2 regions of the Parendozoicomonas sp. 2304DJ65-17 genome follow, and region 2 is predicted to be linked to the other one. Evidence: predicted binding sites of a transcription regulator. Region 2 holds the regulator's gene; the other holds the start of a gene.
What was found. The regulator PhoB, encoded in region 2, activates phosphate uptake and scavenging genes when phosphate is short. The targets are predictions, from matches to a motif close to TGTCATANNNNTGTCANA.
Positions count from the first base shown of each region.

Region 1 (7,166 bases), on a different contig from region 2:
AGTTCGGTATGACCGCGATGATGAACGGTATGGCTCTGCACGGCGGCTTTATTCCTTACGGTGCTACCTTCCTGGTATTCATGGAATACGCCTGTAACGCCCTGCGCATGGCTGCCCTGATGAAAATTCGTCAGATTCAGGTTTACACCCACGATTCCATCGGCCTGGGTGAAGATGGCCCAACTCACCAGCCAATTGAACAGCTGGCGAGCATGCGTGCCACTCCAAACCTGAACACTTGGCGTCCATGTGACACTGTAGAGTCTGCAGTGGCCTGGAAGCATGCTGTTGAGAACAAGACTGGTCCAAGCGCACTGGTATTTTCCCGTCAGGGCCTGCCTTGCATGGATCGTACTGACGCACAGTTGGCTGACGTTGAACGTGGTGGTTACATTCTGAAAGACAGTGATGGCGAGCCAGAGCTGATCATCATTGCCACAGGTTCTGAAGTAGAACTGGCTGTGAATGCTTACGAAGCACTGACTGCCAAAGGCAAGAAGGTTCGTGTTGTTTCCATGCCTTCTACCGAAGTGTTCGATGCTCAGGACGCGGCTTACCGTCAGAAGGTTCTGCCGGTTGAAGTAGGCGCACGTTTGGCTATCGAAGCAGCAGCTGCTGACTTCTGGTACAAGTATGTTGGTCTGGACGGACGCATCATCGGCATGACCACCTTCGGTGAGTCTGCCCCTGCTGCTGACCTGTTCCGCGAGTTTGGCTTTACCGTCGAAAACGTGCTGACCGTTGCAGAAGATATGCTGGAAGATCTGGACTAATATCGTCCGATTTAAAAGCTAACTCATAAAAGAGGCTCTGTTCTTATGAACAGAGCCTCTTTTTTATAGGCCACGTTTTTATGTAGTATTCAAAGCAACCCAAACGACTTAAGAAGAATATGGCTTACAGGATTGCGATTAACGGCTTTGGCCGTATCGGGCAGTGCGTCTTGCGGGCATTGTACGAGAATGGATACCGGGATCAGCTACAGGTTGTTGCTATCAACGAACTGGCTGATACCAAGACAATTGCTTATCTCACCCAATATGACACAACCCACGGCCGCTTCCCCGGCGAGGTCAGTTATAGCGGTGATGAGCTGATAATTAATAATGATCGCATCCGTATTCTCCGGGAAAGCGATCCTGAAAACCTTCCCTGGAAAGAGCAGGAAATTGATCTGCTGTTGGAGTGTTCTGGTTCTTTCAAAGATCGTGAAACAGCGGAACAACATATTAAGCAGGGAACACCGCGGTTACTGTTTTCCCAGCCAGCGCTACCTGATGTTGACGCCACAATTGTTTATGGCATTAATGAAGAGTTGCTGAGAAGTGATCAGCAGATTGTCTCCAATGCTTCCTGTACCACCAACTGCATTGTGCCTGTTCTTAAACTGTTGGATGAGCAATGGGGTATCAGTGAAGGAACGATTACCACAATTCACTCTGCGATGAATGATCAGCCGGTGATTGATGCTTACCATCAAAGTGATCTTCGCCTGACTCGCAGCGCCCTGCATTCCATCATCCCCATTGATACCGGGCTGGCTAAGGGTATCGATCGATTGCTTCCTCAGGTTGAAGGGCGGTTCAAAGCACTTTCCATGCGCGTTCCAACTATCAATGTTTCAGCTATGGATCTGACCGTGAATCTGAAAGAAGACGTCACGGAATACGACATCAATAGTTTGATGCAGGAAGCATCAGAGAGTGGACGCTTGAAAGGGATTCTTGGCTACAGTAACGATCCTCACGCTTCTGTAGATTTTAACCACGATAAACGCTCAGGCATTGTGGATGGCACCCAGACACGAGTTATCGGCGGGCGAATGGTGAAGATGCTCTGTTGGTTCGACAACGAGTGGGGTTTTGCCAACCGAATGTTGGATGTTTCCTGCGAGTGGTTGAACAAGTAACTTCAATTTGTAGGTTGGGTTACGCTGCGCTAACCCAACCTACAAATTGAGAAAAAGGACTTTACCCAAACAACTCTTTAGCACCAATAAAATTATCGGTAAAGAATCCATCAATGCCTTTGGCAGCCATAGCTTTCATATCGTCAAAGTTATTGATGGTGTAGCAGTTCACCTTAAAAGCCCGTGCGTGGGCTTGCTCAACGAACTCTTGGGAAGTGTTTTTCCAGTTGGTATTGATAGCCACGCATTCGAGTTGCTCTGCAGTATAAATCACTTCATCGGTGTAGCAGGCACCAGTGAAGTTGTTCTCCACAGTATCGATTAAAGTCTGCCGTTGCTGTTCGTCCTGAATATGTTGCTGGGCGACAGCTGTCAGAGACTCAATATCGGTATATTTGGTGAGCATAAAGGCTTCTTCAGGGTAGTTGAAGAATGTCGCCCACTGCCCTTCCAGCTCAGGTACCTGTTGGGCAAGCGGTGCCCGCTCAACGGCACCAAAAAGAAATGCTCGCTCAATATCCGGGTGCACTTCTTTCATAACCGCCAGTTCATCGGGGCTGAACGAACTGATAAAGAAACCCTCATTGTTAAGTCGGCCTGAGTCGAGCCATTGCTTCATAAGTTCAGCACTGGCTTTACCGGACTCTTCACCCTTCAGTTCGAGATGCATAACTGGTCGTTGATCGACAGGCGTTTCCGCCATCAAAGTAAACATCTCTTCCAGCGTAGGAATGCGGTCGTGGCCGTTTTCTGTTTTGCCGGCGTAAAGTTCAGCGATTTGTTGGTAGCTGGTTTCCCGAACCAGCCCTGTACCAGTTGAGACTTCCGCTAGGTCAAGGTTGTGAACAATAACGGGAACACCATCGGAGGTGACCTGTACATCAAACTCGATAGCTGGGGTGTTTTCTTCGATAACCTGTTTGAAGCAGCGGATCGTGTTCTGGTTAAAGTTTGGGTAGCTGCATCCCCGATGGGCAATGATCAGGGGCGTGGTATTTGGTTTGCTTTCCATGGTCTTTCTGTTGATTGAGCGAAATGGCCGAATTGTAAGGTTTATTACCAGAAGGCTTCGTTGAGCAGGAGCAAGTTACCGAACCAGAACAAATTCATGACAGTGAAGTTCGAGCTGTTTTGCTGGGTTTTTGCTAAAGTTCGCCGATTCATGCATTTTTCTGAGACAGACATTGACTACCGAAAACCAGACTCCGCAATCCGAAACCGGCTCTACTGATACCGAAGTTACTATCAACCGGTTTTCTGATCTGGATCTCCATGAGCGTTTGCTCAAGGGGCTGGACTCTCTGGGCTTTGAAACTCCAACAGAGGTACAGAGCAAAACCATCCCCCAGGCCTGTACCGGAAAAGACCTTCTGGTGAGCGCAGAAACCGGCAGTGGCAAAACAGCCGCTTTTATCCTGCCTATCCTGAACAGTTTCCTGAATAAAGAAGCTCCACGTTCTGCGACCCGGGCACTGGTTCTGGTACCTACTCGCGAGCTTGCACGGCAGGTTCTTCAGCAATGTGAAGCTTTGGGTAAGTTCACCTTTATTGACGCCGGCATGATTGTTGGTGGTGAAGATTATAAAACCCAGATCAAACTGCTGCGCAAGAATCCGGAGATCCTGATAGCCACACCTGGTCGCCTGCTGGAACATATGGGGCGCAAAGAAGTTGATCTGTCTGATCTGGAAGTTCTGGTTCTGGATGAAGCTGACCGCATGCTGGATATGGGCTTCAATGAAGATGTTCTGAAAATTGAAGAAGCCTGTAAGAAGGAGCGTCAAACCCTGCTGTTTTCTGCCACTCTCAAGCAGAAAGGCATGCGCCATGTGATTAAGCAGGTTTTGAAAGAAGAGCATGAAATCCTGCTGTTGAGTACGGCTCAGGATCAGCATGGCAGCATCCGTCAGCAAATCATGCTGGCTGATGATCCTGCCCACAAGACTCGTATCGTGACCTGGCTTCTGAAGAATGAAAAATTCCAGAAAGCCATTATCTTTACCAATACTCGAGAGCAGACCAATGCTCTCAATACCATGCTGCGCAAAGAGCAGGATTTGCGAGTGAGCGCACTGCACGGTGAAATGATCCAGCCGGATCGTAACCGGGTGATGATGCTGCTTCGTGAAGGTAAGGTGAATATTCTGGTTGCGACTGATGTAGCCGCTCGCGGCTTGGATATTCAGGGTGTTGATCTTGTTATCAACCTGGATATGGCCCGTAACGGTGATGATTATGTACACCGTATTGGCCGGACAGGCCGTGCCGGGCAGGAAGGCACAGCGATCAGCCTGATCGGACCGAATGAATGGAACCTGATGTCTGCAATCGAGCGTTACCTGAAGGTACGCTTTGAGCGTAAGAACGTGAAAGAGGTTGAAGGTAGCTACAAAGGCCCGAAGAAGGTTAAGGCTTCTGGCAAAGCTGCTGGCAAGAAGAAAAAGAAAACTGATGCGCCAAAGAAAAAGTCCAGACCAAAGAACAAGAAGGCAACCGGGCAGCGCAAAGCGCCATCCCGTAGTTCTTCTGCTGGCGTGGATACAGGGTTTGAACCACCAAAGCGTAAGAAAGTGCCCGTAACCGAGTAATCTCAGTTACAGCTGGCTCAACCACAGTTTACGTGGTTGAGCTTACCTTCCTCAGTTCTTCAACTAGCTCCGCCATTTCTTCTTTGTTTCCAATACTTATTCGCAACCAACCCGGTAAGGCTGAGTAAGTGCGAAGCAAAATGCCTTTCGCATTAAGGTTGTCGTATAAAACTTCTGCCTGTTCAGCTTCGAAGATAACGAAATTTCCATGAGAGTTCAGAACCTTTCCAACAAATGGCAATTCTCCTAAAGCTTCAACCAGTTGCTGGCGCAGGATATTCAGCTCACTCACCTGCTCTTTCATACGACAAATGCCTGAAGTGCTGAGTGCTTCCTCGGCAACAGCACTGACCGGAACCGGTACAGGGTAAGGCGCAATAACCTTTTCCATTACTGCAATAACATCCGGGTTTGCCAGCACAAAGCCACACCGTGCGCCTGCGAGAGCAAAAGCTTTGGAAAGTGTTCGCAACACTACAAGGTTGGGAAACTTTGCCAGTTTGCTGGCAACAGTCTGATCCGGGCAGAACTCAATATAAGCTTCATCCACCACAACCACCGTATCTGGCAAAGATTCAACCAGCTCAAGTAATTGAGCTTGGCTAATGATGGTGCCGGTCGGGTTGTTGGGATTGCAGACAAATACCAGCTTTGCCTCTTTTCCCGCTTCAACAAGTTCTGCTGGCAGAGTGAATTCATCAGTCCAGGGGACAGCCTGATATTCCACGCTACAGGTCAAAGCACTGATTCGGTACATGCCATAGCTGGGAGTCAGGCTGACAACCTTATCTTTGCCGGGAACACAAAAGGTTCGAATCAGCAGTTCAATACCTTCATCCGCACCACGGGTTATCAAAACATTGTCTGAATCGAGGCCTGCATAATCTGCATAAGCTTTACGCAGGGCTGGTGGCTGGCAATCCGGATAACGGTTTGCTCCCTCAATGTTTGTGTTGTTCCAAGGGCTCTCGTTCGCGTTTAACCAGACTCGTCCAGCGCTCGCTGTTCGGCGAGCGGATTGATAGGGAACAAGTTCCAGTAATTCCGGGCAGCAGAGTTTTTCGGCAAGGTTCATCCCTGGCTACCTTTCAGCCGAACCGCCACAGCATTTGCGTGAGCATCCAGACCCTCTGCATTGGCCAGAGTTATCACTGTTTGTGAAAGCTCATCTAAACCAGTGCGACTTAACTCTTGCACTGTGTAGCGACGGCAGAAGTCAGCTAACGATAAGCTGGAAGCACTTCGGGAAGCGCCATAAGTCGGCAAAACATGGTTGGTTCCACTGGCGTAATCGCCTACAGATTCAGGAGACCATGCGCCCAGGAAAATAGAACCTGCCGCCCGTAATTTGGGTAACAGTTCTCTTGGATTTTCTGTTTGGACTATCAGGTGCTCCGGGCCGTAAGCGTTGCTGATTTGCGCAGCTTCTTCTAAAGAGTCACAGATAAATGAACGACTCTGTTTCAGGGCTTCGGCTGAAATATCTTTGCGGCTGAGTTTCTGCAACTGCCGATCCAATTCAGCATTTACAGATTCTGCAAACTTTTGGGAAAGGCATACCAACATGGCTTGGCTATCTTCTCCATGCTCAGCTTGAGAAAGAAGGTCTGCCGCAACAAAGGCTGGATTAGCCTGATCATCCGCAATAACCAGAACTTCGGAAGGTCCGGCAGGCATATCAATAGCTGTTCCTGTTTGGCTAACCTGAGTTTTCGCTTCAGTCACAAAACGATTTCCAGGGCCAAAAATCTTATCCACCTTTGGAATGGTTTCCGTGCCATAGGCCAAAGCAGCGATAGCCTGCGCACCTCCAACTGGGAACACTTGTTGAATTCCACAGCGCCATGCGGCGTAACAAATAGCATTGTTCACTGGTGGAGGTGTTGTCATAACCCGAACTTTGCATCCCGCAATTTTTGCTGGCAGAGCCTGCATTAAAACAGACGACACAAGCGGTGCGCTTCCACCGGGAACATAAAGGCCTACCCTTTCTATAGCCTCGCTTCTTAGTTCACAAACTACGCCGGGTTGAGTTTCCACAGTGACAGCCTGAAACTCTTGGGCGGCGTGGAACTTCTCGATATTGTCTATGGCTGCGTCGATAGCCTGCTTCAGTTCGTCAGAAATATTGTTGCCTCTCTGACGCAACTCATCACTTTCGATAACCAGCTGCTCAAGCTTCTGTCCATCAAACTGTTCGCTGTATTGATAGAGAGCCTGATCCCCATTTCGGCGAACATTCTCAAGAATATCTGTCACTGCCTGAGTTAAACCCTTGCCCTGAACCTGCTCAGCACGAGCTAACAACTTTTCCTGAGACTCTGCCGTTTCTTGGTTCCAGTTAATAATATCCATGATTTATCCCAGCATCTTTTCAATTGGCAGAACAAGAATGGAGCTGGCTCCCAGAGCTTTCAGTTCTTCCATGGTTTCCCAGAACAGGGTTTCTGAACTCACTGCATGCAGAGCAACACGCTCTTCGTCCTGAGCCAGAGGCAGAATGGTGGGGTGTTCGGCACCGGGCAGAAGATCAATGACCTGATCCAGTGTGGCTTTTGGCGCGTGCAACATAATGTACTTACTTTCCCGAGCCTGGATAACGCCATTAATGCGGGTCAGCAATTTATCCACAAGAGCCTGCTTTTCATCGCACAGTGGTGAAGCTGACT
Region 1 is NZ_JBYVJV010000013.1:121,181-128,346, reverse strand. Features, by position in the region: gene tkt (transketolase) at 1-773, shown strand, start outside; gene ACY2RR_RS22895 (type I glyceraldehyde-3-phosphate dehydrogenase) at 893-1,909, shown strand; gene ACY2RR_RS22890 (glycerophosphodiester phosphodiesterase) at 1,971-2,921, opposite strand; gene ACY2RR_RS22885 (DEAD/DEAH box helicase) at 3,094-4,497, shown strand; gene hisC (histidinol-phosphate transaminase) at 4,526-5,572, opposite strand; gene hisD (histidinol dehydrogenase) at 5,569-6,852, opposite strand; gene hisG (ATP phosphoribosyltransferase) at 6,856-7,166, opposite strand, start outside.
Region 1: ACY2RR_RS22890 (glycerophosphodiester phosphodiesterase) is a predicted target of PhoB. The motif match lies at 3,006-3,023, and genes of this name have one in related genera.

Region 2 (7,166 bases):
TTCGCTCGCTTAAACGACAGAGCCTGGTTATAAGCTTCTTCACCAAGGTCACAGGCATGACCGGTTACATCAACCACCATGTCTGATTTAACGTCTTTAGCCAGCTTATCAAGAAAGTTCTTCTGCTCTTTGCTTAAAGCTGAAGAATCGAGTTCAAACTGCATAACAGCCATACCGTCATCAGCCGTTGCACAGGCCACACCGGAAATCAGTGCACCCGCAACAAAGGCTACGCCACCAGTTGCCAGATCAAATGCCGCCGCTGGTAAACCCAGAGCCAGGCCGCCTTTTGCTGAGCAAAGGGACCAGTCATCAGAAGGTTTGTAAGCGGAACCAGCCTGATAGCCCGAAGAGACACAGCCGGTAAGAAATACAAAAATGAGTATCAGCGCCGATACTCCGGGAAGTTTTCTACTCATGGTACTACTCCATCCATGAAGTGATTTTTGAGTCCTTTCCACACTGGAGCAGAAGGTTTAGAGAAAACATCCGGCCCGGTCTGTAAAGTCAATTTGAGTATAGCGCCGGGCTGGATTCAGACTTTACCAGAATGATGGAGAATTCAGTTTGTGGATTGGCATAGACGTTTTCCTGTCGGAAATATTTTGGATAGAGTCTGGAAACCGTCATAAAAATTACGATTTACATAGTGAGCCCGGTGATTTTGTACTGGTGTGAGAGTAATTTGTCGATAAGAAACGTCAGAGCTTTTGGCTGGTGCTTTCGTCTGCGGTAATAAAGGTAGGCTTGCCGAACTTCCAGCTGGTGCTGAGGGAGAACCCGAACCAGATTGGTATTCTCTGGAAGATGATGAATAGGAATTGAACCGATGCCAATGCCTGCTTCCACCGCCTGAATCAGCATTTTCACATCATTAACAACCATTCTTGCTTTGATTCTGTAGGAGAAAGCATCTCGCCCTGGCATGGTGAAATGAAGTTCTCTTTTCTGTTGCACACTTACCCAGTCGTGCTTATCAAGTTCTTCTATTGTGTGTGGTTCCCCATGTTTGTCGAGATAAGACTGTGCTGCGTACAGGCAATCGCAGGATTTCATAAATGGTCTGGCAATCAGATCCGATTGTCTGCCAGAGTCGAATCCCAGAACAAGGTCTCTGTCCGACTCTGGCACACTGTCGTCTAGATTCAAGCGGATATCGATGGAGACTTTCGGGTAATCAAGAATAAACTCTTCAACAAGGTCGCCAATGCCTGACTGATACATGGTGTACGGAACAATCAGGCGAATATTGCCTTTTACCTGCTGTTCTTCGTACAGAAGTTCTGCCAGCTCCATCTCACTTTGTTCGAACTCCCCATATAGGCGATTAAAAAATATCTGACCCGTTTGAGTTGCTGAGAGATTTCGACCTTTGCGCTCAAGCAGTCGAACGCCAAGGCGATCCTCCAGTGCTGTCAGGCGACGGGACATTGTTGATACCGGTAAACGCAGGTTATGGGAGGCTTTTTGAAGAGAGCCACTCTCAACAACGTGGCAGAACAGATAAAGGTCGTCGAAGTTTCCAAATATGGAATTCATGTTTTAAAAACTGCGTATTTTTTCCATAGGCCGAAAGTATTAATCTGGCCATGGTTTATAGCAAGAGCATTTTTTTGAAGGTTTTTTTTAGTGAAAAGTAAGTTGTTTTGGGTGACCGCTATTTTAGGGTCCTGTGTTATGTCTCTGGTTATGTCTGGTCTGATTTCAACAATCAATAATGGACTGGATCACATGACATTTATGGGGTGGATGCGCAGTTTTATTATCTCCTGGCCGATTGCATTTACCATGAACATTCTGGTGTTACCTGGTGTGCGTTCACTGGCTGCAATGGTTTGCCCGGAAAAAGCAATCTAGCCATCCTTTCAATAAACACTGCTGCAACAATGAAAGGCGCAGTCGCACTGCAGAATATATTATGGTTATTAAAAATGGGAATATGGCCTTATCCATTCCTGTTTTTAAAATCTGAAAATAAAATGATTTGCAGTTGTCAGTCTGGAATCTATTACCTATTTTTCAATCGCCTTTATTGTGTCAAAGCGAGGGTCTGATTCGTGAATATATTCGAGGAAGTGATGCACCGCTTGAGCAGCAAAACCCGTATGCGCGGGTTGTTCCGGGATGTGCACGTTGAAGATCTGGAAAGAATCGTTTCCAGATTACAGGATGTTTTGGAAGAAAAACGCGAAGCTGTCAGTGCAGAAAAAGAGAAGCTTCAAGAAAAGAAGAACAGCATTGATGCTATTCGTAAACTTATGGAAGAGCGTGGTGTTTCCCTTGAAGATTTCGGTCAGACGATGCCTGGCGAAAAGAAAAAACGCAATATCAAACGTTTCCTGTTTGAATATCAGGATGGTGATGGCAGTGTCCATCAGTGGGAAGGTTCACTGACTGGCCGAGCTCCTAAAATCTTTCAGGATTATCTGCAGCGCACCGGCAAAGAAAGGTCGGATTGCATCATCGAATCGCGCTGAGTCTTATTAAGCAGCCTTTCTTACTAAGCGACTTTGAGGAAAGTGACAGGTAAAACTGCTTCCTCTTCCTGGTCTGCTTTTTACCATTAGCGTTGCATCGTGTCTGAGCAGCACATGTTTAACTATTGCGAGGCCGAGTCCTGAGCCTCCGGTTGATGCGTGTCTGCTCTTGTCTATTCTGTAAAAGCGTTCTGTCAGGCGGGGAATATGTTGAGGCTCAATACCGATGCCGTTGTCCTTGATTGACAGGTAGCCAGTATTAAGCTCAACAACCCACTTCAACTTAATAGAACCACCATTCGGCGTGTATTTAACGGCGTTAAATACAAGATTTGAAATAGCGCTGCGAAGTTCTTTCTCGTTGCCCAGTATTTCAGTTCCTGATTTACAGGACACCTCAATCGTATGACCTCTTTCTCCGCTAAAGGATCGTGCATCTTTTGCAATATCATCCAATAGTTCAGCAACAGGTATAGGAGTGAGATCCTGCAGACTATCGGCTGTTTCCAGTTTTGAAAGAATCAACAAGTCCTCAATGATATTTGCCATTCGGTCTGATTGACTCTGCATTTGGCCAAGAGCTTTAGGCAGCATTGGAGGAGGTGGTTCAGGCATTAAAACAAGACTGTCGGAAAGTGTTTCCACATAACCTGAAATCACAGTTAACGGTGTTCTCAGTTCATGAGAAACATTGGCAACAAAGTCTTTTGTCATTTGCTCAAGCTGGAATACCCGGGTGTTATCCCGCACAACCAGAAGGCGATTGTTTGGACCATAAATTGTGATGGAGTAGAGCAGCCTCTTCTCGGCAGAAACCGGAGAAGGGAGCATTAATGGTTCCTGATAGGACTCACTTTCAAAATAACGTGCAAAGCGCGGGTGTCGAATCAGGTTGGTAATCTGCTGACCTACATCATCAGGATTACGTAGACCGAGAATATGCTCGGCTGCTGGGTTCCACCATTCGATCTGGCCCTGGTCATTCGTAAGAACAACCGCATCTTTAAGAGCAGTTGTGGATTGCTGGAAACGATTAATAACTGCTTTAAGTCGGTTGCGTGCACGTTCCTGTTTACGCATCAGGCGGTACATGCCGTCGAACATTTCTCCCCAAAGGCCATGGCCGTTGGGAGGCTCTATAAGTTCAGAGGACGAGGAGGAAATCTCCAGCCAGCTAATCAGCTGAAAAACATTTTTCAGAGTCCAGACAAGATAGGCTCCGCAGCCGATCAAGATAATAGGAAGGGTTTGTCCGGTTAACAGTCCAATCCCAAGACAGGCACCCAGCATCAGAACCAGGCGCTTAATAACTTCAATTTGCCAGTTATGGTTCACATTTTATCCGGTCTTATTATGTCAACAAATCCATTGTGTATCCGGCTCGGCCTCTGGCCGAAAACTCCGGTTATACCTTCATGGAAAAACGGTATCCCGTGCCCCTTACCGTTTGGATCAGTTTCTCATGATCATTGCCGAGAGCTTTGCGCAGGCGACGAATGTGTACATCAACTGTTCGCTCTTCAACGTAAACATTACCCCCCCACACATGGTCAAGCAACTGACTTCTGGTGTAAGCCCGTTCCTGGTGAGTCATAAAAAACTGGAGTAAGCGGTACTCAGTTGGTCCCATTTCAGCAGGGGCGCCATCAATGGATACCCTATGACTGATTGGGTCGAGCATTACGCCCAGAACCTCAATAGGTTCGCTCTGGCCAGCAGTCGCGGTTCTGCGTAAAACAGCTTTTAAACGTGCAACAAGCTCTCGTGGGGAGAAAGGTTTGGTGATGTAATCATCTGCACCACTTTCCAGCCCCTGAATCTTGTTATCTTCTTCGCTTTTTGCGGTGAGCATAATGATGGGGGTAGCAGACGTCAGCTCATCACGCTTAAGGCGTCGGGCCAGCTCAATGCCGGTAACTCCTGGAAGCATCCAGTCCAGAAGAATAAGGTCTGGCTTTTGGTCCACGATTAAGGCGTGAGCCGTTCTGGCATCCTCTGCCTCAAGGCAGTGATAACCAGCCATTTCTAGAGCAACGACGATCATCTCTCTGATTGGCGCTTCATCGTCGACTATGAGAATTTTGCTGGTTGTTGTCATGGCTCAGAAGATTCCCCCTTAGGATCTGCCCTGAGAATTACAACGCCTCAATGTTACAGTTAAATGACAGAAACTTATAAGCACGAAATTAGTTATTTTTTATGGTCATTTAAGGACGACCGGGAGAGTACCAAGAACTTTGTAATGGCGCTTCGTGGAAGGCTCCTCGCAAACCCAGTACTTTCGCAGTTTTTTTATAACTTTGAAGGTTTTTTTGTTTTCTATCTGAAAGGTATCCCCCGGAGATAAATCATTCAGGGTTTTACCATTCACCGGTTTTTTTAGAGACTGTAGATGGTTGTCGTGACCGCTGCTGGCTCTAGGGTTGATGCTGTGCTTCTGAAGGACGTGTGTTGTTTGCTCATCCAAAACCTCCAACGCAAGAAGTTCATGAAGCTTTTGGCGATAGTTGGCTTTCCATTCTTCACCATGAGGAGCCACCTTTCTTCCGTATTGGTTCCAGGTATGCACATGGGCAACCTCATGGGCGAAAGTAATAAGAAACTGCACCGGTTCAAGGTTACAGTTCACACTGATTCTGTGGGGTAATCCACGAGTGGCTGGTCTGAAGTCCCCCAGTTTGGTTTTTCTAGGGCGTGAAATGCGCATCTGAATATTGTCATTTACCAGCCAGCTGACACAAAGGGATTCTGTACCATCGGGGAGGTAAGGTGCCAGCTGTCGGGAAAGTTCTGGATTCATTTATACGGTTAGGCAGCGATCAACAATAATGCCGGTAAGAACAGCCAGCCCAGCCCAGTGGTTTGAAAGAAAGGCCTTGAAGCACTCGTCACGGTCTCGGTTCTGGGTCATACGACGCTGGTGGAAAAACACTCCAGTCATTCCGGCAAGGCCAAGATAGTAAGCAACCCCGGAGCTGGTAATCAATCCGGTAATAACCAGTATTCCCAGAGTGAGTCCCTGTAAAACCTGAATGATCAGATTGTCATATTTACCGAAAAGAATGGCGGTAGATTTAATACCAATCTTCAGGTCATCGTCTCTATCTACCATTGCGTATTGAGTATCGTAAGCGACTATCCACAACAAACATCCGGCAAACATTAGCCAGGCAGTAGGAGCAACCGTTTCAGTTTGTGCAGCCCAGGCCATTGGGATTCCCCAAGCAAAAGCCGCTCCGAGCACAAATTGTGGAAGGTTAGTAAACCGCTTCATAAACGGATAAATAACCGCCAGAGCAGCACCGGCAAATGAGAGCTGAATGGTTAAGGTATTTGTCATTAAAACCAGAAGAAAAGAAGCCCCCAGCAATACAGAAAAGAGCAGCAGCGCTTCTTTCTCTGAAATCTTGCCTGTTGCCATGGGGCGATTTTGGGTGCGTTTTACGTGACCATCAAGGTTGCGGTCAGCAAAATCATTAATCACACACCCTGCGGAACGCATCAACAGTGTGCCCAGGGAAAAGATAATCAAAAGGCCGAAGTCCGGCCAGCCATCAGCTGCCAGCCAGAGTGCCCAGAGTGTTGGCCACAACAGCAGAAATGTACCGATAGGACGGTCAAAGCGGGTGATCTGAATATAATTTTCTAACCGGGTAGATACAGATGTTGGCATGCTGCTCATACGGGCAGAGCTCCCGCCATAGTCTGATCGTTTTCCATGAAGTCTTCTTCAGGTAAAAAGTATTCGCAAACAGCAAGAGGTTTGTGATTCAGGGTGAAAAGAGACCTGCGCCCCCAAATATCTTCGTGTGCAGAGTTTATTGTACGGGTCAGCTCTATAGGGCCGCGCTCAAGGTTTGGTTGAGAAAAAAGAAATGCACCAAGGGGGCGATCCTTCAAAAACAGAAGTTGCCGGTTTTTCCCCTCCAGGCTTGAAGCGGGCAGAATACTTCTGGCGAACACCTTGGGTATTCCGTTGCAGAGCAGAGTGACTTCTCGGATGCTGGCTTGCTCCCTCTGGTTCATGGAGAGGAAGTTTCGCTCATCCAGAGTCGGTCTGTCCCAATCATGGAACATAACCTGCACTTCGAAAGTGCCTGGAAAGGTTTTTTTGAGTCGGGCGGTCAGCGATCCTGTATCCAGAAGCCAGTGTTTCCAATGTTCAGGAATACTCCACGGCAAAGTATCCGTGTCATACCAATGCTGTTTGTCCAGATTAAGAGGGCGAGACGGCATAGTGTTACTTACTTTCTCCAGCGCATCCGAGCCGTATTTTGCCGCAGCATGAGGGATAAAGCACGCTGGCGCAAGTATTTGTACGTGGCGCTTTCGTGCTTTTTTAGAAAACATTGCACATCAACGATTGTGGCTATCTTTATGGTTTTTGTATGTTTTTTGTTCAGGGTGGCGTTTTTAGCCCTATATAAGGTGATAAATGGTATTGCCCTTCAATAAACGCTGCTTTAAGGTTGATTCCAGTGCTGGCACTTACACAGCCTAAAATGCTAATTAAGTTAGTGCTGCCTGTTCTCGGTTGTGAGCTCTGGATGAGCTCTCCAGGGAAAACAATAAAAACAATCATAAATAAAACGGATTCGAGAGGGAGCTATGCGCAAGCCCGAACTTGTTGCTGCTATTGCAGACCAGACAGACCTGAGCAAAGACAAAGCTGGTCAGGCACTGTCAGTT
Region 2 is NZ_JBYVJV010000007.1:219,538-226,703, reverse strand. Features, by position in the region: gene ACY2RR_RS17825 (OmpA family protein) at 1-419, opposite strand, end outside; gene ACY2RR_RS17820 (LysR family transcriptional regulator) at 643-1,539, opposite strand; gene ACY2RR_RS17815 (DUF2798 domain-containing protein) at 1,630-1,857, shown strand; gene ACY2RR_RS17810 (H-NS histone family protein) at 2,058-2,477, shown strand; gene phoR (phosphate regulon sensor histidine kinase PhoR) at 2,484-3,812, opposite strand; gene phoB (phosphate regulon transcriptional regulator PhoB) at 3,883-4,575, opposite strand; gene ACY2RR_RS17795 (hypothetical protein) at 4,681-5,277, opposite strand; gene ubiA (4-hydroxybenzoate octaprenyltransferase) at 5,278-6,159, opposite strand; gene ACY2RR_RS17785 (chorismate--pyruvate lyase family protein) at 6,156-6,827, opposite strand; gene ACY2RR_RS17780 (HU family DNA-binding protein) at 7,086-7,166, shown strand, end outside.